3 regions of the Streptomyces sp. NPDC005808 genome follow, and region 3 is predicted to be linked to each of the others. Evidence: riboswitches for the same ligand, from Rfam matches in the RefSeq annotation. Region 3 holds a riboswitch; each other region holds the start of a gene.
The links. Region 3 has a riboswitch for cyclic di-AMP ahead of ACFYPC_RS19045 (M23 family metallopeptidase). Riboswitches for the same ligand answer to the same signal wherever they lie in the genome.

Region 1: linked by a shared signal. The riboswitch ahead of ACFYPC_RS32855 (M23 family metallopeptidase) and the one ahead of ACFYPC_RS19045 (M23 family metallopeptidase) in region 3 are both predicted to bind cyclic di-AMP.
Region 2: linked by a shared signal. The riboswitch ahead of ACFYPC_RS21105 (NlpC/P60 family protein) and the one ahead of ACFYPC_RS19045 (M23 family metallopeptidase) in region 3 are both predicted to bind cyclic di-AMP.

What each region holds. Positions count from the first base shown of each region.
Region 1 is NZ_JBIAIK010000020.1:73,993-81,300, forward strand. It holds gene ACFYPC_RS32845 (M16 family metallopeptidase) at 1-222, shown strand, start outside; gene ACFYPC_RS32850 (M16 family metallopeptidase) at 219-1,607, shown strand; cyclic di-AMP (ydaO/yuaA leader) riboswitch at 1,801-1,961, shown strand; gene ACFYPC_RS32855 (M23 family metallopeptidase) at 1,974-2,738, shown strand; gene ACFYPC_RS32860 (GntR family transcriptional regulator) at 2,937-3,632, shown strand; gene ACFYPC_RS32865 (HPr family phosphocarrier protein) at 3,782-4,063, opposite strand; gene ACFYPC_RS32870 (GNAT family N-acetyltransferase) at 4,259-7,075, shown strand; gene ACFYPC_RS32875 (DUF5998 family protein) at 7,172-7,308, shown strand, end outside.
Region 2 is NZ_JBIAIK010000009.1:81,578-88,885, reverse strand. It holds gene pcrA (DNA helicase PcrA) at 1-2,094, opposite strand, end outside; cyclic di-AMP (ydaO/yuaA leader) riboswitch at 2,553-2,724, shown strand; gene ACFYPC_RS21105 (NlpC/P60 family protein) at 2,732-3,898, shown strand; gene ACFYPC_RS21100 (tellurite resistance/C4-dicarboxylate transporter family protein) at 4,052-5,005, shown strand; gene ACFYPC_RS21095 (hypothetical protein) at 5,049-5,402, opposite strand; gene ACFYPC_RS21090 (NlpC/P60 family protein) at 5,805-6,872, shown strand; gene ACFYPC_RS21085 (LuxR C-terminal-related transcriptional regulator) at 6,906-7,308, opposite strand, start outside.
Region 3 is NZ_JBIAIK010000008.1:19,032-26,339, forward strand. It holds gene ACFYPC_RS19035 (PrsW family intramembrane metalloprotease) at 1-231, shown strand, start outside; gene ACFYPC_RS19040 (aldo/keto reductase) at 290-1,234, opposite strand; gene ACFYPC_RS19045 (M23 family metallopeptidase) at 1,403-2,434, opposite strand; cyclic di-AMP (ydaO/yuaA leader) riboswitch at 2,446-2,603, opposite strand; gene ACFYPC_RS19050 (PP2C family protein-serine/threonine phosphatase) at 2,849-3,976, opposite strand; tRNA gene ACFYPC_RS19055 (tRNA-Met) at 4,217-4,290, opposite strand; gene ACFYPC_RS19060 (alginate lyase family protein) at 4,351-5,562, opposite strand; gene ACFYPC_RS19065 (dihydrofolate reductase family protein) at 5,691-6,821, opposite strand; gene ACFYPC_RS19070 (MarR family winged helix-turn-helix transcriptional regulator) at 6,883-7,308, shown strand, end outside.

The DNA.
Region 1 (7,308 bases), on a different contig from region 3:
CTGTGCCGGTACGCCGTCCTGTTCGGCGACCCGCAGCTCGCCCTGACCGCCGTACAGCGCGTCCTCGACATCACCGCCGAGGAGGTCCAGGAGGTCGCCAAGTCCCGCCTGCGCCCCGACAACCGCGCGGTGCTCGTCTACGAACCGATCGCCGCTGAAGACGCCGAAGACGCCGAAGACGCCGAAGCCGCTGAAGACACCGACGAGGAGGCGGCGAAGTGACCGAGCTCGCCACCATGGAGTTCCACCCCCAGCCGCAGGCCGGCGAGGCCAGGCCGTGGGCCTTTCCCGCACCCGACCGGGGCACTCTGGGCAACGGCCTGACTCTGCTGCGCTGCCACCGCCCCGGCCAGCAGGTAGTCGCCGTGGAGGTGCTGCTCGCCGCGCCGCTGGACGCCGAGCCCGCGGGCCTCGACGGTATCGCCACGATCATGGCGCGGGCCTTCTCCGAAGGCACCGACAAGCTCTCCGCCGAGGAGTTCGCCGCCGAACTGGAGCGCTGCGGCGCCACGCTCGACGCGTACGCCGACCACCCCGGCGTACGCCTGTCGCTCGAAGTCCCCGTATCGCGCCTCCCCAAGGCCCTCGATCTGCTCGCCGACGCCCTGAGGGCACCGGCGTTCGCGGACAGCGAGGTCGAGCGGCTGGTGCGCAACCGGCTGGACGAGATCCCGCACGAGACCGCCAACCCGGCCCGCCGCGCCGCGAAGGAGCTCTCCAAGGAGCTGTTCCCGGCCACATCGCGCATGTCGCGCCCGAGGCAGGGCACCGAGGAGACGGTCACGGGAATCGACTCGGTGGCCGTACGCGCCTTCTACGAGAAGCACGTACGCCCCGCCACGGCCACCGCGGTGATCGTCGGCGACCTCACCGGAGTCGACCTCGACGCGCTGCTCGCCGACACGCTCGGCGCGTGGACCGGCTCGTCCGCCGATCCGCTCCCGGTGCCGCCTGTGACTGCCGACGACACCGGCCGGGTCGTCATCGTGGACCGCCCGGGCGCCGTCCAGACGCAGTTGCTCATCGGCCGTGTCGGCGCCGACCGGCACGACCGCGTGTGGCCCGCCCAGGTGCTCGGCACGTACTGCCTCGGCGGCACCCTCACCTCGCGCCTGGACCGCGTCCTGCGCGAGGAAAAGGGTTACACCTACGGTGTGCGGGCGTTCGGCCAGGTGCTGCGCTCAGCGCCGGACGGTACGGGCATCGCGATGCTCGCCATCAGCGGCTCCGTGGACACCCCGAACACCGGCCCGGCGCTCGACGACCTCTGGAAGGTGCTGCGGACCCTGGCCGCAGAGGGCCTGACGGACGCCGAGCGCGATGTCGCCGTACAGAACCTGGTGGGGGTGGCGCCCCTCAAGTTCGAGACGGCGGCGGCCGTCGCGGGCACGCTGGCCGACCAGGTCGAGCAGCACCTGCCGGACGACTACCAGGCGACGTTGTACCGGCAGCTCGCCGCGACCGGCACGGTGGAGGCCACCGCGGCCGCCGTGAGCGCCTTCCCGGTGGACCGTCTGGTGACCGTCCTGGTGGGCGACGCCGCGCAGATCGAGGAGCCCGTCAAGGCTCTCGGAATCGGTGAAGTGAGCGTCGTTCCGGCGGAGTAGGACAGCAGCTCCTCATGGGGGCCCAGGAGACCATCGAGTCTCCTGGGCCCCCATTTGTCCGTATTGATAGGGAGGTTGCCTGTCTGCCCTGTGGCATGCGCTACAAAAGGCGTGATCCGTTTGTTGATTGAAAGATGTCCCGTTTAGCGTCGGTCCGGCTGTTCGTCAGTCAGTGCGCCGCACCCGCGGCACCGGACAGCCATCGCTTAGTCCCCGTACGGCGCGAGCCAGGGGAGCCGGGGACCCACACGCAGTCCCTGGGGTGAATCGGACGCCCTCTCCGGAGGCTGTCCGTAGGAGACCTTCCTGCTCCGAACCCGTCAGCTAACCCGGTAGGCGAGAGGGAAGGAAAGGATCAGCCCCTACATGGCGTTCACCTGTGGCACAGGCAGGCATCGTCGCCCGAGCCGCGTGAAGCGCACGACCACGAACGCCATCGGCGTCGCGGCGCTCACCACGACCGGTGTCCTCGGCACCCTCGCTGCCCCGGCACTCGCCGCGGACAACTCCGTCGAGCAGACAGGCCTGACCCAGGCCGTCGAGATCGGCGACACGATCGCCGACCAGATCGACGCGCAGGCCGCCGCCCAGCAGCAGGCCGCCGACGAGGCCGCCGCACAGAAGAAGGCCGTGGCGGCCGCCAAGAAGAAGGCCGCCGCGAAGGCCAAGGAGGAGCGCGAGGCCAAGGAGCGCGCCGCCCGTGCGGCCGAGCGCAAGCGACTCAACACCTTCGTCGTGCCGATCACCGGCTCGTACATCTCCACCGGCTACCAGACCGGCGGCAGCCTCTGGTCGTCCGGCAGCCACACCGGCGTCGACTTCCACGCCGCGTCCGGGACCTCGGTCCACGCGGTCGGCTCCGGAACGGTCGTCACGGCCGGCTGGGGCGGCGCCTACGGCAACCAGATCGTCCTCAAGATGAACGACGGCACCTACACGATGTACGGCCACCTGTCGTCCATCGGTGTCTCCGTGGGCCAGACGGTCACCCCGGGGCAGCAGATAGGCCTCTCCGGGGCCACCGGCAACACCACCGGGCCGCACCTCCACTTCGAGGCCCGCACAACAGCCGAGTACGGCTCGGACATCGACCCCGTCGCCTACCTTCGCTCGCACGGTGTGAACGTCTGACCTCTCGCCCACGTACTTCACAAGGTCTCGGCTCGACGGAGCCGGGGCCTTGTCGTTTCGAACCGTTTCGGAAGACCGGCTGTCCAAAAAATATCCATGGATTCCGGTCCCCCGTCGGAAATTCCGAGTCTCTGCAATAGAGTCACTGAACAAGCGCCAATCGACGGCGTTTCACGGGGATTAAAGCGGAGGTCCGGTATGCGTGTTCCTGCGCACTCGGTATGCACAGCGATCCGCGACGACATCGTCGCGGGTGTCTACGAACGTGGCAGCCGGCTCACCGAGGAACTGCTGGCGCGCCGCTACGGCGTCTCGCGCGTCCCCGTCCGCGAGGCTCTGCGCACGCTGGAGGCCGAGGGCTTCGTGGTCACCCGGCGGCACGCGGGCGCGTGTGTCGCGGAGCCGACCGAGCAGGAGGCCGCGGACCTCCTGGAGATGCGCATGCTGCTGGAGCCGCTGGGCGCCGCACGGGCCGCGCAACGCCGTACCGAGGCGCACCTCAAGGTGCTCCGAGGCCTGGTCAGGCTCGGTCAGGAGCGGGCACGGAGGGGCAACAGCGAGGATCTGCGCTCGCTGGGCGGCTGGTTCCACGAGACCCTCGCGCAGGCCTCCGGCAGCCCCGCGCTGACCTCCACGCTGGCCCAGCTGCGGCACAAGATCGCCTGGATGTACACGGTCGAGGCGCCGGCCAACCCGGCGGAGTCCTGGGCGGAGCACGGCGGGATCGTGGACGCCGTCGCGCGCGGAGACAGCGAGCGGGCGCGGGCGGTCACCGCCCTGCACACCGAACGAGCGACGGCCGCACACCGCCTCCGCTTTCCCGGCGGAGCCGATCGCCCGGACCGCGTGAGGACTTCGCAACATCCCGTAAACATGACAGGCCTGCGGCATTAACAAGAGCGCCGTATACAAAGAGAAGTAATTCGCGGGAGATTATTCATGCTGCCCGCACAATGGAAATGCGAAGGGCCCACCCGATAATTCGGGCGGGCCCTTGCGGGTGTTTTGGAGTGATGAAAAGCGCCATCGAGCGCCACTCACCCTCAGACGGTCTCGGGAAGCTCCTCGAGTCCCTCGGAGACCAGCTTGGCCAGACGGTCGAGCGCGGCGTCCGCGCCCTCGGCGTCGGAGGCGAGCACGATCTCCTCGCCCCCCTGGGCGCCCAGGCCGAGGACCGCGAGCATGGAGGCCGCGTTGGCCGGGTTCCCGTCCGCCTTGGCGATCGTCACGGGGACGCCGGAGGCCGTGACGGCCCGGACGAAGATGGAGGCGGGGCGGGCGTGGAGGCCCTCGGCCCAGCCGACGTTGACGTGGCGCTCAGCCATGTGATGCTGCCCTTCAGGTGGCTCAGGTTGTCTAGACCAGTGTTCCATATGGTGAAGCATGCCGGGAGCGGGTCAGAGGGTGACAAACCCTTGCTCCCGTCCCGGATCCGGCGCCGGATCCCGGCCTGGATCCGGCTTCGGTTCCCCCAAGACTGCCTCGCGCCGTTGTCGTACGCGAGCCGTACTCTGGGGCGCATGCAGACCTCGTCGGACCGGCACGAGTACCCCTCCCACTGGGAGGCGGACGTGGTGCTGCGCGACGGCGGGACCGCACGGATCCGACCCATCACCGTCGACGACGCCGAGCGCCTGGTCAGCTTCTACGAGCAGGTCTCCGACGAGTCGAAGTACTACCGCTTCTTCGCGCCGTATCCGCGTCTGTCCGCAAAGGACGTCCGCCGCTTCACCCACCACGACTTCGTGGACCGGGTAGGACTCGCGGCCACGGTGGGCGGCGATTTCATCGCCACCGTCCGCTACGACCGGATCAACGCCGACGGCCGGCCGGCCTCCGCTCCCGCCGACGAGGCCGAGGTCGCCTTCCTCGTCCAGGACGCCCACCAGGGACGCGGCGTCGCCTCCGCCCTCCTCGAACACATTGCCGCCGTGGCCCGCGAGCGGGGCATCCGGCGGTTCGCCGCGGAGGTGCTCCCGGCCAACAACAAGATGATCAAAGTGTTCACGGACGCCGGGTACCAGCAGAAGCGGCACTTCGAGGACGGCGTCGTACGCCTGGAGTTCGACCTCGAACCCACCGACCGGTCGCTCGCCGTGCAGCGCGCGCGGGAGCAGCGCGCCGAGGCCAGGTCCGTGCACCGGCTGCTCGCGCCCGGCTCGGTCGCCGTCATCGGCGCCGGCCGCATGCCCGGCGGCGTGGGCCGCAGCGTCCTGACCAACCTCCGCGCCGCGGGCTTCACAGGACGGCTGTACGCCGTGAACAGGGCAGTGGAGGAAGGCGAGATCGACGGCGTGCCCGCGTACGGCTCCATCGTCGACATCGCCGAGCCCGTCGACCTCGCGGTCGTCGCCGTGCCCGCGCCCTACGTCCCCGAGGTCGTCGCGGAGTGCGGTGAGCGCGGCGTGCAGGGGCTCGTGGTCGTGTCCGGGGGATACGCCGAGAGCGGCCCCGAAGGGCGCGAACGCCAGCGCGAACTCGTCCGCCAGGCCCGCACGTACGGCATGCGCATCATCGGCCCGAACGCCTTCGGGGTCATCAACACATCCCCCGAGGTGCGGCTCAACGCCTCGCTCGCGCCGGAGATGCCGCGGCCCGGACGGATCGGCCTGTTCGCCCAGTCGGGAGCGATCGGGATCGCCCTGCTGTCCCGGCTGCACCGGCGCGGTGGCGGCGTCACCGGCACCACCGGCGTGTCGACCTTCGTCTCGTCCGGCAACCGTGCGGACGTGTCCGGCAATGACGTCCTCCAGTACTGGTACGACGATCCGGACACCGACGTCGCCCTGATGTATCTCGAATCCATCGGCAACCCGCGCAAGTTCACCCGGCTCGCCCGGCGGACCGCGGCGGCGAAACCGCTGGTCGTGGTGCAGGGTGCCCGGCATTCCACCGCACCGCCGGGGCATGCCGTACGGGCCACACAGCTGCCGCACGCCACCGTCTCCGCGCTGCTGGGGCAGGCCGGGGTGATCCTGGTGGACACGATCACCGAGCTGGTCGACGCAGGGCTCCTGCTGGCACGCCAGCCGCTCCCCACCGGGCCCCGGGTAGCGATCCTCGGGAACTCGGAGTCGCTGGGGCTGCTCACCTACGACGCCTGCCTGGCCGAAGGGCTTCAGCCCGCGCCGCCGTTGGACCTCACGACGGCGGCGTCGGCGGACGACTTCCGTCGGGCGCTGTCGAAGGCGCTTGCCGATGACGGGTGCGACGCCGTCGTGGTGACCGCCATCCCGGCGGTGGGGGAGCCCTCCGCTCAGGGCGCAGCGCTGGCCGAGGCCCTGCGCGCCGCCTCGGCCTCTGCTCCGGCCAAGCCGGTGCTCGTGGTGCACGTCGAGCTCGGCGGGCTCGCCGAGGCCCTGTCCGCCGCCGCCGGCACCGCACCCCAAGCAGCCCCGACCGCTCCCGGTGGAATCGACGACCCCGCGGAACACCTGCCCACCGAGGCGGAAGCGACCGACGAAGCTCGCCTCATCCCCGCCTACCCGGCCGCCGAGCGTGCCGTCCGGGCCCTGGCCGAAGCCGTGAAATACGCCCAGTGGCGGCAGGACGCCGCCGAACCCGGCAGGGTTCCGGAATACGAGGACATCGACGAGAAGGGCGCCGCCCAGCAGATCGACGCCCTCCTCACGCGCGAGGGGGACGGCGAGGGGCTGACCCTCGGCGCCGAGGAGAGCCGCGAGCTGCTCGGGCGGTACGGCATAGACGTACACCCGGCCCTGCCCGCCCCGACGCCGGACGACGCGGCGCGCGCCGCGAGTGACCTCGGCTACCCGGTGGTGCTCAAGACCACCGCCCCGCATCTGCGGCACCGCGCCGACCTGGGCGGCGTGCGGCTCGACCTGGCGGACGAGGAGCAACTGCGGCGGGCGTACGCGGAGTTGACCGAGCTCTTCGGGAAGCCGGCGGAGCTGCGCCCGGTCGTGCAGGCCATGGCACCGCGCGGGGTCGACACGGTCGTACGGGCCGTCATCGACCCGGCGGCCGGAGCGGTGCTCTCGTTCGGGCTCTCCGGAGCCGCCTCCGAACTGCTCGGGGACACCGCGCACCGGCTGATTCCCGTCACCGACCGGGACGCGAGCTCGCTGGTCAGATCGATCCGGACGGCACCGCTCCTCTTCGGCTGGCGCGGCTCGGCCCCGGTCGACACGGCGGCCCTCGAAGAGCTGATGCTGCGCGTCTCCCGGCTGGTCGACGATCACCCGGAGGTCGTCGCTGTGTCCCTGGAGCCCGTGGTGGTCGCCCCGCACGGCCTGAGCGCGCTCGGCGCCACCGTTCGGCTGCACCGCGCTCCCGTCCGCGACGACCTCGGCCCGCGGACGCTCCCCGTCTACTGATCTCCTGCACTGATCTCCTTCGCGGGGCCGTCGAACATCGATCTCCGCCGGGCGGTCCCCGCGAGCGGTGCCTCGCAGTCAGTGGGCGCCCGTAAGATGGACATCATGGCCAAGACCAGTACGACGACCCAGGGGCTGCGAGCGGCGATCGAGCGCAGTGGCTACTACCCGGCCCTCGTGGCCGAGGCGGTGGAGGCCGCGATCGGCGGCGACACCATCCGGTCGTACCTGGT
Region 2 (7,308 bases), on a different contig from region 3:
CCGCGTCAGATACAGCCGCTCCCGCGCGCGCGTGATGCCGACGTACGCGAGGCGCCGCTCCTCCTCCAGCTCCTTGGCCTGTCCCAGCGCGCGCATGTGCGGGAAGACGCCGTCCTCCATGCCCGTCAGGAACACCACGGGGAACTCGAGGCCCTTGGCGGTGTGCAGGGTCATGAGGGTGATGACGCCGTTGCCGTCCTCCTCGTCGGGGATCTGGTCGGAGTCGGCGACGAGCGCGACCCGCTCGAGGAAGGCCGAGAGCCCGCCCGGGGTCTCCCCCTCGCCGGTCTCCTGCTCGAACTCCAGGGCGACGGCGGCGAGTTCCTGAAGGTTCTCGATCCGGGTCTCGTCCTGCGGGTCGGTCGAGGCCTGCAGCTCCGCGAGGTAGCCGGTGCGTTCCAGTACCGCCTCCAGGACAGTGGCCGGACCCGCTCCCGACTCGACGATCGTCCGCAGGTCCTCCATCAGCGTGTTGAACCGCTTGACCGCGTTCGTGGAGCGGGCCGCCATCCCGTAGGCCTCGTCCACGCGTCGCAGCGCCTGCGGGAAGCTGATCTTCTCGCGCTGTGAGAGGGCGTCGATCATCGCCTCGGCGCGGTCGCCGATGCCGCGCTTGGGGACGTTGAGAATCCGGCGCAGCGGAACGGAGTCCTCCGGGTTGGACAGCACCCGCAGATACGCGAGGACGTCCCGGACCTCCTTGCGCTCGTAGAAGCGGACGCCGCCGACGACCTTGTACGGCAGGCCTACGCGGATGAAGACTTCTTCGAATACACGGGACTGGGCGTTCGTACGGTAGAAGACCGCGACATCGCCGGCCTTGGCGTCGCCCGCGTCGGTGAGACGGTCTATTTCGTCGGCGACGAACTGGGCCTCGTCGTGCTCGGTGTCGGCGACGTAGCCGGTGATGTTCGAACCCGCGCCCGCGTTCGTCCACAGGTTCTTGGGGCGGCGGGATTCGTTGCGCTCGATGACCGCGTTGGCCGCGCTGAGGATCGTCTGGGTGGAGCGGTAGTTCTGCTCCAGGAGGATCGTCGTCGCGTTCGGGTAGTCCTCCTCGAACTGGAGGATGTTGCGGATGGTGGCGCCGCGGAAGGCATAGATCGACTGGTCGGCGTCGCCCACGACGCACAGCTCGGCGGGCGGCAGGTCGTGGTCACTGGGCGGAACGTCCACGGGGTGCTCGGAGGTGCCGACGAGTTCGCGCACCAGGGCGTACTGCGCGTGGTTGGTGTCCTGGTACTCGTCCACCAGGACGTGCCGGAAGCGGCGGTGGTAGTGCTCGGCGACGTCCGGGAAGGCGCGCAGCAGGTTGACCGTCGTCATGATCAGGTCGTCGAAGTCGAGCGCGTTGGCCTCACGCAGCCGCGACTGGTACATGGCGTAGGCCTGGGCGAGGGTCTTCTCGAAGCCGTCGGTGGCCTGCGCTGCGAAGTCCTCCTCGTCGATCAGCTCGTTCTTCAGGTTCGAGATCTTGGCACTGAAGGACTTCGGCGGGAAACGCTTCGGATCGAGGTCCAGGTCACGGCAGACCAGGGCCATGAGCCGCTTGCTGTCGGCGGCGTCGTAGATCGAGAACGACGACGTGAAGCCGAGCCGCTTGCTCTCGCGGCGCAGGATCCGTACGCACGCGCTGTGGAAGGTCATCACCCACATGGCGTTGGCGCGCGGGCCGACGAGGTGCTCGACGCGCTCCTTCATCTCGCCCGCGGCCTTGTTGGTGAAGGTGATCGCGAGGATCTGGCCGGGGTGGACCTGGCGCTCGCCCAGCAGATACGCGATCCGGTGCGTGAGCACGCGGGTCTTGCCGGAACCCGCGCCGGCCACGATGAGCAGAGGGGAGCCGGAGTGCACCACGGCCGCCCGCTGGTTCTCGTTCAGCCCGTCCAGGAGCGCGGCCGCGTCCACGACGGGGCGCGGGGCGCCGTCGCGGTAGTACGCGTCCCGGCTCGGCGGCGCGTCGAAGCGGCCGCCGAACAGGTCGTCCGGAAGCGGCTCGGCCGCTCCGTCCTCGGGCGGCGGCGGGGGCTCTTCCTCATGAGCCCCCGAGGGCTTGAGGTCCGCCAGGAAGCTGTCATCAAAGAGGCTGCTCATCGCTCTCCGAGTCTAGGCGGCCCCACTGACACCCCGCCGCCACCCCGAAAACTCCACCGGAACTCGTGACGGTGCTCAGCGTCCGAGAATCTTCCGGAGCCGGCCGCCCTCCACCTTCGTGCGCCTCCACCCACCTTCGTACTCTCCAGTTCGTACCCCTCCAGAACCATGCCGTCACGTTCAGCGACCGGCCGGACCGGCACGCGCCCCGTCTCGCCGTACGGGTCCACGGCAACCCCCACCGCGAACGGCAAACCTCCGGGTTCACGTGCGCTCCCTCCACCGCTCCACGCAACTCGCCCCATACCCCTCCCAATTGACAACGGACGGCGAAGCGCATGACTAAGGTCACGAAAACGTATCGGGCATTTCGAACATCAACCTTCACAGAAGCCGCACGAGTTGGCTAGCGTGCTGATCAGGCCGCCCGACCCCCACCGGCGAACGTCGCCGGGCCGCGGTGGCCTCCGCCGAATTCGGTGTGCCCTCGTGGCAGCCGGAACCGGGGACCCACCGAACTTGGGGTGAATCGGTCCAACTGCCTTGTCGGGCAGGGACCGTAGGGCAACCCTTCCGAACCACCCGCCCGAACCCGACAGCTAACCCGGTAGGCGGATGATGGAAGGAGTCGCCTCCCTTGGCGTCGCAACGCAAATGGTTCTCGGGTTCGCGCGTGGCGGGCACGGCCCCCGCTCTCGCCACAGCGGCCCTCACGTCCGTGGCCCTGCTCTCCCAGACGGCGAACGCCACGCCCTCCGAAGAGCCCAAGCCGAGCCTCGAAGAGGTCGAGAAGAAGGTCGACGCCCTCTATCGGCAGGCCGAGTCGGCCACCGACAAGTACAACGCGGCCAAGGAGAAGACCACCAAGCAGCGCAAGAAGGTCGACACCCTCCTCGACGACGTCGCGCAGCGCGCGGAGAAGCTCAACACCGCGCGTGAGGAGCTGGGCTCGTACGCCGCGGCGCAGTACCGCACCGGGGCCGCGGCCCCCGACACCGCCTCCCTCCTGCTGGCCGACAATCCGCAGGACTACTTCGACCAGACCCAGCTGATGGACCGTCTGACAACCCGCCAGAAGGCCGCTGTCGACGACTACGTCACGGAGCAGGCCGCCGCGACCGAGGCGCGTACGGAGGCCTCCCAGAGCCTGGAGACGCTGACCACCTCGCAGAGCGCCCTGCAGGCGTCCAAGACCGACGTCCAGCAGAAGCTCGCCCAGGCGCGCGAGCTGCTTTCGCAGCTGACCGCCGAGGAGAAGGCGCGGCTCGCCGCGATCGAGGAGGAGCAGCGCAAGGCGGCCGAGCGCAAGGCGGCGGAGCTGGCGCAGCAGCAGCAGGCAGAGCAGGAAGCAGCCGACGCCGCGGCGCAGGCAGCCCAGGAGTCGCCCTCGAGCGCACCTGCCGGCACCCCCGGCTCGGCCACCACCACCGCCGACGCCGCGTACGCGACGAAGGCGGCCAAGGCCCTCACGTTCGCCCGCGCCCAGGTCGGCAAGCCGTACGTGTGGGGCGCCACAGGCCCCGGCTCGTACGACTGCTCGGGCCTCACCCAGGCCGCCTGGAAAGCCGCCGGCGTCACCCTCCCGCGCGTCACCTACGACCAGGTGACGGCCGGCACGACCGTCCCTCTCTCCGCCGCTCAGCCCGGGGACCTGGTCTTCTTCTACGGCGACGTGAGCCACGTGGGCCTCTACATAGGCAACGGAATGATGATCCACGCCCCGAAGCCGGGTGCGTACGTCCGCGAGGAGTCGATCTTCTACGACGGTGAGTCGGCCATCCACAGCGTGGTACGGCCCGCGTAACGCCTCGCCCGCGCGCCACCTTCCGGACACCTTCCGCGGGGCACGCACGCGTGGAGCACGAAAACGTGCTCCACGCGTGCGTGCCCCGCGTTTTCATCCCCGCACGCGCGTGCCCCGCGGGCAACCCGCCCGAAGCTCCTTAGCATCGGGCGCATGCCAGCCATCTCCCAGCTCCGCGCCTGGTGGGCCGGGCGGCCGCCCGCCGCCGGTGCCGCCGTCATGGGGACCGGCATCATCTCGCTCGGCTTGCATCTGACCGGCTACGAGACGCTGTCCCGTGCCGCACTGGCCCTGGCGTCCGTCGGATGGCTCGCGCTCGCCGCGGACTTCGCCGTACGGCTGGTACGGGACCGGTCGCGCTGGGCGGCTGAGGCGAGCGGGCTCCCCGCGCTCACCGCCGTCGCGGCGACGACCATCCTCGGCACCCGGCTGTCCGCGCTGGGGTGGCAGGAGGCCGCCGAGGCCCTGCTCGCGCTGTCCGCCGCGCTGTGGCCGGTGCTGCTCCTCGTCGTCGTACGGCACTGGAGCCGTCGTATGCCGGGCGGGGTGTTCCCCGTGTGCGTGGCCGCTCAGGGGCTTTCGGTGCTGGGCGCCACCCTCGCTGCCGCCGTGGGCGCGGACTGGCTCGCGCATGCCGCGCTGGTGCTGTTCTGGCTCGGAATCGTGCTCTACGGGGTGGCGTTCGCACGCTTCGACATCAGAGAGGTGGTGACGGGCGCCGGGGACCACTGGGTCGCGGGTGGCGCGCTCGCCATCTCGGCGCTGGCCGGGGCCGAGCTCGTCGCGGCACACGACGTCGACGCGTATTTGTGGAACGACGACGACAACGGCGTCCTGCGCGCCGTCACCACCGCCCTGCTCGTCCTCGGCCTCGCCTGGTACTGCGTCCTGGCCGGCGCGGAACTGGCCCGGCCGCGCCTGCGCTACGACGTGCGGCGCTGGGCGACCGTGTTCCCCCTGGGGATGACGGCGGTGGCGGCTCTGGCGGTCTCGGCAGCCCTGGACGTCTCGTGGCCCGACGGGCTGGGAGAGGTACTGCTGTGGATCGCGGTCGCCGTCTGGCTGGTGGTGACCGCCGGAGCCGTCAGGTCCACAACACCGCGATGAACCGGACCACTCAGGTCCACAACACCTCGTAGAACCAGACCGCTCAGGTCCACAACACCGCGATGAAGATGTTCGCCGTCGTCAGCAGCCCGACGAGCCCGAAGAGACCCTTCTCCACCTGCTCGTCGTCGCGCTTCACATAGACGAGCCCCAGGATCACGATCAGCAACGCCAGTTTCACGCCGATCTTGATGTTGTTGACCGGCTGGTCGTCCGCCTGGTTGAGGCCGACCAGCACGACACCCGTGACCAGCATGGTCAACGCGCCATGCAGCATCGCGGGGACGAAACGGGCCGCGCCCTGGCCCATCGCCTTCATCTGGGTGAGGAAGCCACCGAGGAGCGAGGCGATGCCGATGATGTGCAGGCCGACGAAGAGATGGATGAGTACGTCCATGAGGCCGGAGCCTATTCGTCCACCCCGGCCCCTCTTGTCACCGGCCCACCCCATGTAACCCATAGCACCGTCGCACGCCTGGTTGTCCCGGATTCGCCTCATCGGTCATCACACTCCGTGAAGTCGGCGTCACCGGACAGGAATTATGGTCATTCACGGTCATCGAGTGATCCACTGGCGCCAATTGTGTACATGGCGTTACCCACCCATCACGCTCAGGTTTAGCGTCCTCCACCAGGTGCCCGGCTCCCCGTCGCCGCCCGGGCCAAGGGCGGCAACCGGACACCCCGCCGAAAAGGTCCGGCGGCGGCCCGCTACCCCTGTGCGGGCCGCCGCCGGACGCGTAACCGCTGACCGCCGGGCTTCCGCTCCGGCGGCCGTACGGAAGGATGTGGCGCCCTCGTGGCAGCGCACCGCAAGCCCAGACAGCGCTCGCTCGGCGGAAGCAAGGCCCGCACAGCCGCGACCATCGCCCTCGCGGGCGCGGCGACTGCCACCGCCTTCGACGGGACGGGGTACGCCGAGCCCCAGTTGTCGACGGCGCAGGTGAAGGCCAAGGTCGACAGGTTGTACGAGGAGGCGGAGGTCGCCACCGAGAAGTACAACGGCGCCAAGGAGAAGGCCGGCAAGGCGGCAGAGCGGCTGGGCATACTCCAGGACGAGGCGGCACGCAAGGAAGAGCGCCTCAACTCGGCGCGCGACGCGCTGGGTTCGATCGCCGCCTCGCAGTACCGCAGCGGCGGCCTCGACCCGGCGCTGCAGCTCGCGCTGTCCGACGATCCCGGCCAGTACCTGGAAGGTGCCGCCTTCGCCGAACGCGCGGGCAGCAGGCAGGCAGCGGCCGTGGAGAAGGTCCGCCAGCAGCTGCGGGAGATCGAGCAGTTGCGCGGGGCAGCGCACGTCGAGCTGGCCTCGCTCAAGTCGCGGCAGGCAGAGCTGAAGCAGCACAAGAAGACGGTCAACGGGAAACTCGACGCGGCGCGGCAGCTGTTGGGCCGGCTCAGCGACGAAGAGCGCGCACGGTTCGGGGAGACCGGAGACCCGGGCGACCGCGCTTCGCGCACCTCGACGCGGGACCAGGCCAACGCGGTACCCCCGGCTGGTTCCGTCGCCGCCCCCAACTCCCGTGCGGCAGCAGCCGTCTCGTACGCCTACGGGAAGCTCGGCAGCCCCTACGTGTGGGGCGCCACCGGGCCCGACGCCTTCGACTGCTCCGGCCTCTCCCAGGCCGCGTACCGCGCCGCGGGCATCGCGCTCCCCCGTACGACCTACGCCCAGATCAACGCCGGCCGCCGTGTCTCACGCTCCGAACTCCTTCCGGGTGACCTGGTGTTCTTCTACTCGGGCGTCAGCCATGTGGGCATCTACGTGGGCAACGGCCAGATGATCCACGCCCCCAACCCGAGCGTGCCGGTGCGGCTGGCTCCGATCGACCAGATGCCGTTCGCGGGGGCTGCCCGGGTGGCGTGAGGGCCGCCCCGAACCGTCGTCCGCGTCCTCGGCTCACACCAGCCGACGAGCCGTGGCCCACCGCGTCAGCTCATGCCGGTTCGACAGCTGAAGCTTCCTCAGTACCGCCGAGACATGGGACTCGACCGTCTTGACGGAGATGAACAGCTGCTTGGCGATCTCCTTGTACGCATAGCCGCGGGCGATGAGGCGGAGGACCTCGCGCTCGCGCTGTGTGAGACGGTCGAGGTCCTCGTCGACCGGCGGGGCGTCGGTCGAGGCGAACGCGTCGAGGACGAACCCCGCCAGGCGCGGCGAGAAGACCGCGTCGCCGTCCTGGACGCGGAAGATGGAGTCCACGAGGTCCGTACCGGTGATCGTCTTGGTGACATAGCCCCGGGCGCCGCCACGGATCACACCGATGACGTCCTCCGCGGCGTCCGACACGGACAGTGCG
Region 3 (7,308 bases):
CGCGCGGGCGCCGACTTCGTCGTACGGGAGCGCGAGTTGCTCCACGAGCTGTGGCGCCGCCGCGAGTTCGCCCGCCCGGCCCTGGCCTACGCGGCTCGGGCGGCGGCGCCGGTTCCGGCGGTCCCGCCGCCGTGGAGCACGTACGGGTACGCGCCCGAGCACAGCGAGCCCTACTGGCAGCCCTACGGGACCGCGACGCCGTATCCCGCGTACAACCCGTACCGCTCGTAATACGTGCTCGAAGTGTGTCTGGTCGAGGAGCAGTCTCGTGGCACGTGTCCGGCAGCGGTTACGCCGAGGCCTCCGTCAGCCTGCCCAGCTCCACGTCCGTGAGGACCAGGTCCGCCACTCCGAGCAGCGCCGGAAGCTGCTCCACACTCCGCGCGGAGGCGATCGGCGCCGCGACCGTCGGCTGGGCGGCGAGCCACGCCAGCGCGACCGTGGCGACCGGCACGTCGTGGGCCTGGGCCACCTCGTCGAGGGCTGCCAGCACGCGCGGGCCCCGCTCGGTCGCCAGGTGCTTGGCCGCGCCCGCCGCACGCGGCGAGTCGACGGTCGTACCCGGACGGTACTTGCCGGTGAGGAAGCCGGAGGCGAGGCCGTAGTACGGGACGGCCGCCAGGCCCGAGCGGGAGGCGATGTCACGCAGCGGACCCTCGTAGGTGTCGCGCGAGACCAGGTTGTACTCCGGCTGGAGGGCGACATAGCGGGCGAGGCCCTCGCGGTCGGAGAGGTCCAGGGACTCCTGGAGCCGCTCGGGCGAGATGTTGGACGCCGCGATGTTGCGCACCTTGCCGGCCTTCACCAGCTCGTCGAGCGCGCCGATGATCTCCTCGACCGGCACCTCGGGCTTGTCGAAGTGCGTGTAGTAGAGGTCGATGTAGTCGGTGTCCAGACGGCGCAGCGACGCCTCCGCCGCGGCCTTGATGTTGGCGCCGGACAGCCCCGGGTAGTCGGGGTGCTGGCTGACCTTGGTGGCGATCACGATGTCGGAGCGGTTGCCGCGCGCCTTGACCCACTTGCCGATGATGGTCTCGGACTCACCGCCCTTGTTGCCCTCGGCCCACGCGGAGTACGAGTCGGCGGAGTCGAGGAAGTTGCCGCCGGCGGCCGCGTACGCGTCGAGCACGGCGAAGGACTGGGCCTCGTCGGCGGTCCAGCCCCACACGTTGCCACCGAGGGCGAGCGGGAAGACCTCGAGGTCGGACGAACCAAGCTTGCGAAGAGATGTCATACCGCAGAGCAACGCCCCGAGCGGATGACTGTATTCCGCACGTATCCGACCGGCGGCCGGCAGACCGGCAGACCGGCAGCCCTGACGTCGGGGGGATGATGTCAGGGCTGCCGGGGATCAGGGAACAACGTAACCGCGCACCTGCGCACCTGCGCGGAAACGTACAGGTCAGGGATTGAGCCCCTTGCTCTGCAGCCAGGCCATCGGGTCGATCCCGGTTCCGGCGCCGCCGGGGTGCACCTCGAGGTGCAGATGCGCACCGGTCACATTGCCCGTCGCGCCCACGCGCCCGATGACGTCACCGGTGGCGACCTTCTGCCCGACGCTGACGCTGATGGACGACTGGTGGGCGAACCAGAGCTCGGTGCCGTCGTCGAGCGTGAGCACCGTCTTGTAGCCGTACGACCCGTCCCAGCCGGCCGCGGTGATGGTGCCGCTGTGGACCGCCTTGATCAGCGTGCCGGTGGGCGCGGCGAAGTCGAGGCCGGTGTGGTAGCCGGAGGACCACAGTGCGCCGGCCTGACCGAAGGTCGAGGTGATGGTGTACGAGGAGGTCGGCAGCGTGTAGCTCTTGGCGAGCTCGGCGAGGCGCTCGGCCTCCGCCTTGGCCGCGGCCTCCTCCTCCGCCGCCTTCTTCGCGGCGGCTTCCTTGGCCGCGGCCGCCTTCTGCTCCTCGGCGGCGGCGTCGGCGGCCTTCTTCACGGCGGCGGCCTGGGCGGCCTGCTGGGCCGCGGTGTCGGCCTGGTCCTTCTGGACCTCGGCCTGCTGCATGATGCGGGAGCGCAGGACCTCGCCGGCGTCCGTGGCGCCCTGCTCGGTGTCGGCGGTCGTGAGGCCGGCACTGGTGAGCGGGGTGGTGGAGCCCTGGGCCACGTCGGCGGAGCTGTCGTCCGAGAGGATCGAGCCCACGGACGGCAGATCGGGCACCGAGATCGACACCGGCGGCTTGCCGGGCGCCGCGGTGGCCATGCCGCCCGCGCCGACGGCGGCTATGACGCCGACGCCCAGAACGGTGGAGCTGCGAGCGAGTCCGCCGCCTCCGCGCTGTTTGGAGACGCGGTGCCGGCCGCGGATGGGACGGAGGGATTCCTCGGTGGGATTCCACTCCTCCCGGGGGCCCTCGTCGTCTGTGCCGAACCCGAAGGTGTGCGTTTGGTTCGGCGGGTACGAGGGTGCCTGGGCAGGCGGGTTTGACGCCACGTGGGCGTGCTCCTTTCCTTCCTTCTCGCCTACCGGGTTAGCTGACGGGTTCGGAGCAGGAAGGTCTCCTACGCGCGTCAACCGCTGGTGTTCCCACCGCGGAAGACGCTCGATTCACCCCAAGTTGGTGGTTCCCCGGTTCCCTTGCGGGATTCGGCGCGTGCGCACGGAGCCGACTCTTGTGACGGCTGTGACTACCGCGCTGCGTTATCGAACGTTAATAGACGCGGACCCCGGATTCCAAGCCGTTCTGACTGATCATTAACGCTTCTGGCCAGGACTTACAGGTCATCACCGCCGTAAAACGGGCGAGTTGACCACACCTTCTCGGTCACAGGATTTCTGACGGTGCATCAGATGTTATGCGGAAAGGCGCGATCCGATCACCCCTGGTGACAACGTGATCGAGGGCTTTCACGGACGCCGTACGGCAAGCAGCGCCATGTCGTCCGTCGTGCCGCCGCCGGAGTGCCGGCGGACCTCCCAGGCGAGGGTGGTCAGCAGCGCCTCGGGCGCGGGGAAGGTCCGTCCGGCGAGGCTCGCCGCGGGATCGTAGAAGCGTCCGCGTTCGTCGCGGGCCTCGGACAGCCCGTCCGTGTGGAGGAGCAGCATGGCCCCCCGCGGGAACTCCGTCTCCTGCGCACGGTCGGGCCACATGCCCAACTCGCCCATTCCGAGGGGCAGTGCGGGATCCTCGGCGTCGAGCGTGACGAGCATGCCGTCCGTGTGCAGGAGCAGCGGCGGGGGATGGCCGCGGTTGACGATCCGTACGACCTCCTCGCCGTGCGGGATCTCCGCCAGTACCGCCGTGGTGAACCCCTCGAAGGCGTCGAGGCTCTCGCGCCGGGTGCCCTCGCGTGCCATGGCCCGCTCCAGGCGTCCCGCGACCCCCTCCAGCGTCGCCTCCTGCTCGGCCGCCTCCCGGAACGCCCCGATGACGACGGCGACGGCGGCCACCGCACCCATACCCTTGCCCCGTACGTCGCCCACGACCAGGCGTACGCCGTACGGGGAGTCCTGCACCGCGTACAGGTCACCGCCGATGAACGCGTCCTCCTGCGCCGCCTCGTACCGCGCCGCGACATCGAGCCGCCCGATCCGCTCCTCGGGCTGCGGCAGTACGGCGCGCTGGGCGGCCTCGGCGATCTCCCGGACGGAGGCGAGCCGCGCGTTGCCGCGCCGGACGAGGACGTTGATGAGGGCGGCCAGGCCGGCGGCCGTCGCCACGGTGACCACCTCGGTGACCGCCTCGGCCTGCAGGACCACCCCGAGCTCTGTCTGGACCGCGACGACCCCCACAACGGCCAGGGCTCCGGTCAGTACGGTGCCGCGCAGCGAGTAGAGGGGCGCCGCCACGAGGGCGGCGGCCGTGAAGAGGGGAGCGCCGTAGAAGTCCTTCGGCGTGAAGTACTCGTAGAGGATTCCGGCGACGATGAGCAGCGCGGGGAGCACCCGGACGAACCTCTGGGTGTACGAGATGGTCCGCCCGGCCGTGTCCGCCGCTCCGGGCGGCGCCGCGTCCCCCAGCCCGGGATCGGGCACGGGGTCTCCCGGCAACCGCCCACCGGACCGGTCGGGCGGCGGGTGGTGCGACGCGCCAGGGCCATGCCCGTCGTACGGATCCCCCGCCCGCTGCTCGCCTGCTTGCTGCCCCACCCGTCCAGGTTTCCCGCAGCGGGGCCGGGGGGCGACCGGTGTGGGCCGACCGAGGGATGCCGACGCGCACCCGAAAACACCAAGGGCCGGAACTCGTGAATCCGAGTTCCGGCCCTTGGCCTTCAGTAGCGGGGACAGGATTTGAACCTGCGACCTCTGGGTTATGAGCCCAGCGAGCTACCGAGCTGCTCCACCCCGCGCCGTTGAACTCAACTATACGCCATCCGCGGGACCCCCAGCACCAGCGTTGATGCCGTCCCTCAGGCGGCCGGGTTCCCGGCGTGCGTGAGGGTTTCCCAGGACACGAACAGATCGTCCGTGCCGGCCGGCCGCGTCTGCTCGGCCAGCCGGTGGGCGGCCGGGACGCGCACGTCGAGCCGGTCCTCCAGATGGTTGAGCGCGACCTCCAGGTCGGGCCCCATGTTCCGGTCGACCCGCCCGCCGCACAGCCACGCGGGCGCCGTCTCCCCCATCTGGTACCTGGAGTGGAAGTCGAGCGCTGCCTTCAGCCGGTCCTCGACACCGCGGTAGAGGTCGACGCCCTGATGCCAGGCGGTCTCGGCGATGTGCGCGGTGGCGGCGAGCGAGTACCCGACGTGCTTGAAGTTGCGGCAGGTCTCCTGCGAGACGCCGTCGGTGTACCGCTGCTGCCCGAACCAGTACGTGGTCAGCTTCTGCGGGGTGTCGACGGTGCTGCCGACGGGCGTCAGCGGTACCTTCCCGTCCTTCGCGAGGTAGAAGTACGCGGGCACGCGCTGCCGGAATCGCTCCAGGGCTTCGTCGAAGGTCCTGTGGTCGTCGAGGAACACGGCGATCCCGATGGCGGCGTCGGTCATGACGAGGTCCCAGTTCCCGTTGAAGTCCGGGACCTTCTTGCTGACCTCGGGGAGGTAGGCGGTCCGCAGCATGCCCTGGAACCGCGCGACGCTCTCCTCTGGCCACCTGGCCCCCGTGTGCCGCACGATCTCCCCGGCCCGCGCCCAGGTGGAACCGGCCCACGCGGTCTGCAGGCCGGCGTTCCCCGCCGTGTGCTTCTGCACCTTCCCCGACCAGGCGTCCATGATCTGAACCGCCTTGTCGGCGTGCTCCTGCTTGCCCGTGACGCTCCACAGCAACGCCTGCGTGTACGCCGCGATCGCGTCCTCACGCTCCTCGACGCAGCCGTGCCCGGCCCGGGTGCCGGGCGGGCACTCGACGGTGGCGTACGGCTTCGCCTCGTACTTGTACGACCCGTACTTGCTGTCCCGCATGTCCAGGAACGCCCGCAGCCACGGCTGCTCCCCGGCTTCCACGTGCTTGCGTACGGCGGTCAGCTGGTCCTTGCTGACCAGCACCCCGGGGTGCGCGAACGCCGCGTCCTTGGCCCGCGCCCGCACCGTCCGCCCCTGCGACGACATCCCGCACGACGCCACCAGCCCCACCAACAGCGGCACCACCAGCGCCGCCCTGACCCGCCGCCCCACTGAACCCATCGCTGCTCCTGTCTCTGTCCTCTGTGCCGGCTCAGGAGCAGCCTTACGTGCGGGCGGAAAGGGCGCAGGATCTCTTAGGCCGCCTGAGATCTTTCAGCCGGCCGTCGGCTCGACCCACCCCGCGCGAGCTACCCCAGCAGATGCCGGTTGGGCGCGACCGCGAGCTCCTCGTACTCCGGAAGCACGACGACCGCGGCCCCCGCCGCCGCCAGAACCCCGTTCCCGTCCGCCCCCGCCACGAACGTGTCCGGCTCCCGCCAAGCGGTGACAACCCGCCGCACCCCGGCGTCAACGATCAGCCGCGCACACGGCACGGGCCGCGAAGCCCGCCGGGCACACGGCTCAAGGCTGCTGTACACCGTGGCGGACAGGAGCCGCGGATCGGCGGGATCGATCTTGGCGAGCGCAGCCTCCTCGGCGTGCACCACGGGATCGCCCGCCTCCCGGGAGTACCCGCGCGCCAGCTCGGTCCCGTCCGCGGCCACCACCACCGCCCCCACACTGAACGCGCTCTCCGACGCCGGACACAGCGCCGCCAGCTCGCAGGCAACCCCCAGCCAGCGCCGGTCGGCGGCGGAGGCCAGCCCACCGGCTCCGGGCGCGGTGGGGACGTACCGGATGAGTACGACGTCCCCGACGGCCCGCGTCTCCACCATCCGCAGCCGCCCGGGGGGATACGGGCCGGGCCCGAAGAGCCGGGGCGCGTCCGTCTCCCCGACGAACAGCGGTGCGACGGCCAGCTGGATCTCGTCCGCGAGCCCCTCCCGCACCAACTGCGTGTGCACCCGGCCGCCCCCCTCGACCATGAGGCGCCGCACACCTCGTACGTCGTGAAGGTGTTCGAGGACGGCCCGCCAGTCCAGTTCGGGGCCGAGCGGGACGACGTCCGCGTTCAGCCCCAGCCCGCGCAGCCGCTCGGCGCCCTTGTCGGTCGTGTAGACGGCCTTCTCGCCGCCGGTGTGCCAGAACCGCGCGGCGGGATCGAGGTCACCGGACTCACTGACCGTGACCTTCAACGGGTACTCGGAACGCCCCGCAGCGATCCGGGCCGCGCGCCGCTCGGCCGAGTTGACCAGCAGCCGGGGGTTGTCCGTGCGGAGGGTGCCGGCGCCGACCAGGATCGCGTCACTGGACGCCCGCACCTCGTCGACGCGGTCGAAGTCGGCCGCACCGGAGAGGAGCAGCCGTTCGGGTCCGGTGTCGTCGAGGAAGCCGTCGAGGGAGACGGCGGCGGACAACAGGACGTAGGGGTGGGGCATGGGGCGCACACTCCAGAGTTCAACGGTGGTTCAATTTTTAAACAATACCTACACTGGCGGCATGACGACCCGCTGGCTCTCCCCCGCAGAACAGCGCGCCTGGCGCTCGTACATCTCCGCGACCTCCCTCCTCGGCGATGCCGTCGACCGCGGGCTGCAGGCGCAGGCGGGCATGCCGCACCTCTACTACTCCATCCTCGCCATGCTCTCCGAAGCGCCGGACCGGCGGCTGCGGATGACCGGGCTCGCGGAGCTGCTGAAGATCACCCGCAGCCGTCTGACGTACGCCGTGAGCCGGCTGGAGAACGACGGCACGGTACGCCGCGAGGGCTGCCCGAGCGACAGGCGCGGCCAGGTCGCCGTGCTCACGGACGAGGGCATGGCTGTCCTGGAGCGGGCGGCACCGGGGCACGTGGAGACGGTACGGAGCGTGCTCTTCGACCAGTTGACCGCGGAGGAGGTCGGGCAGCTGGAGGAGATCTGCCGG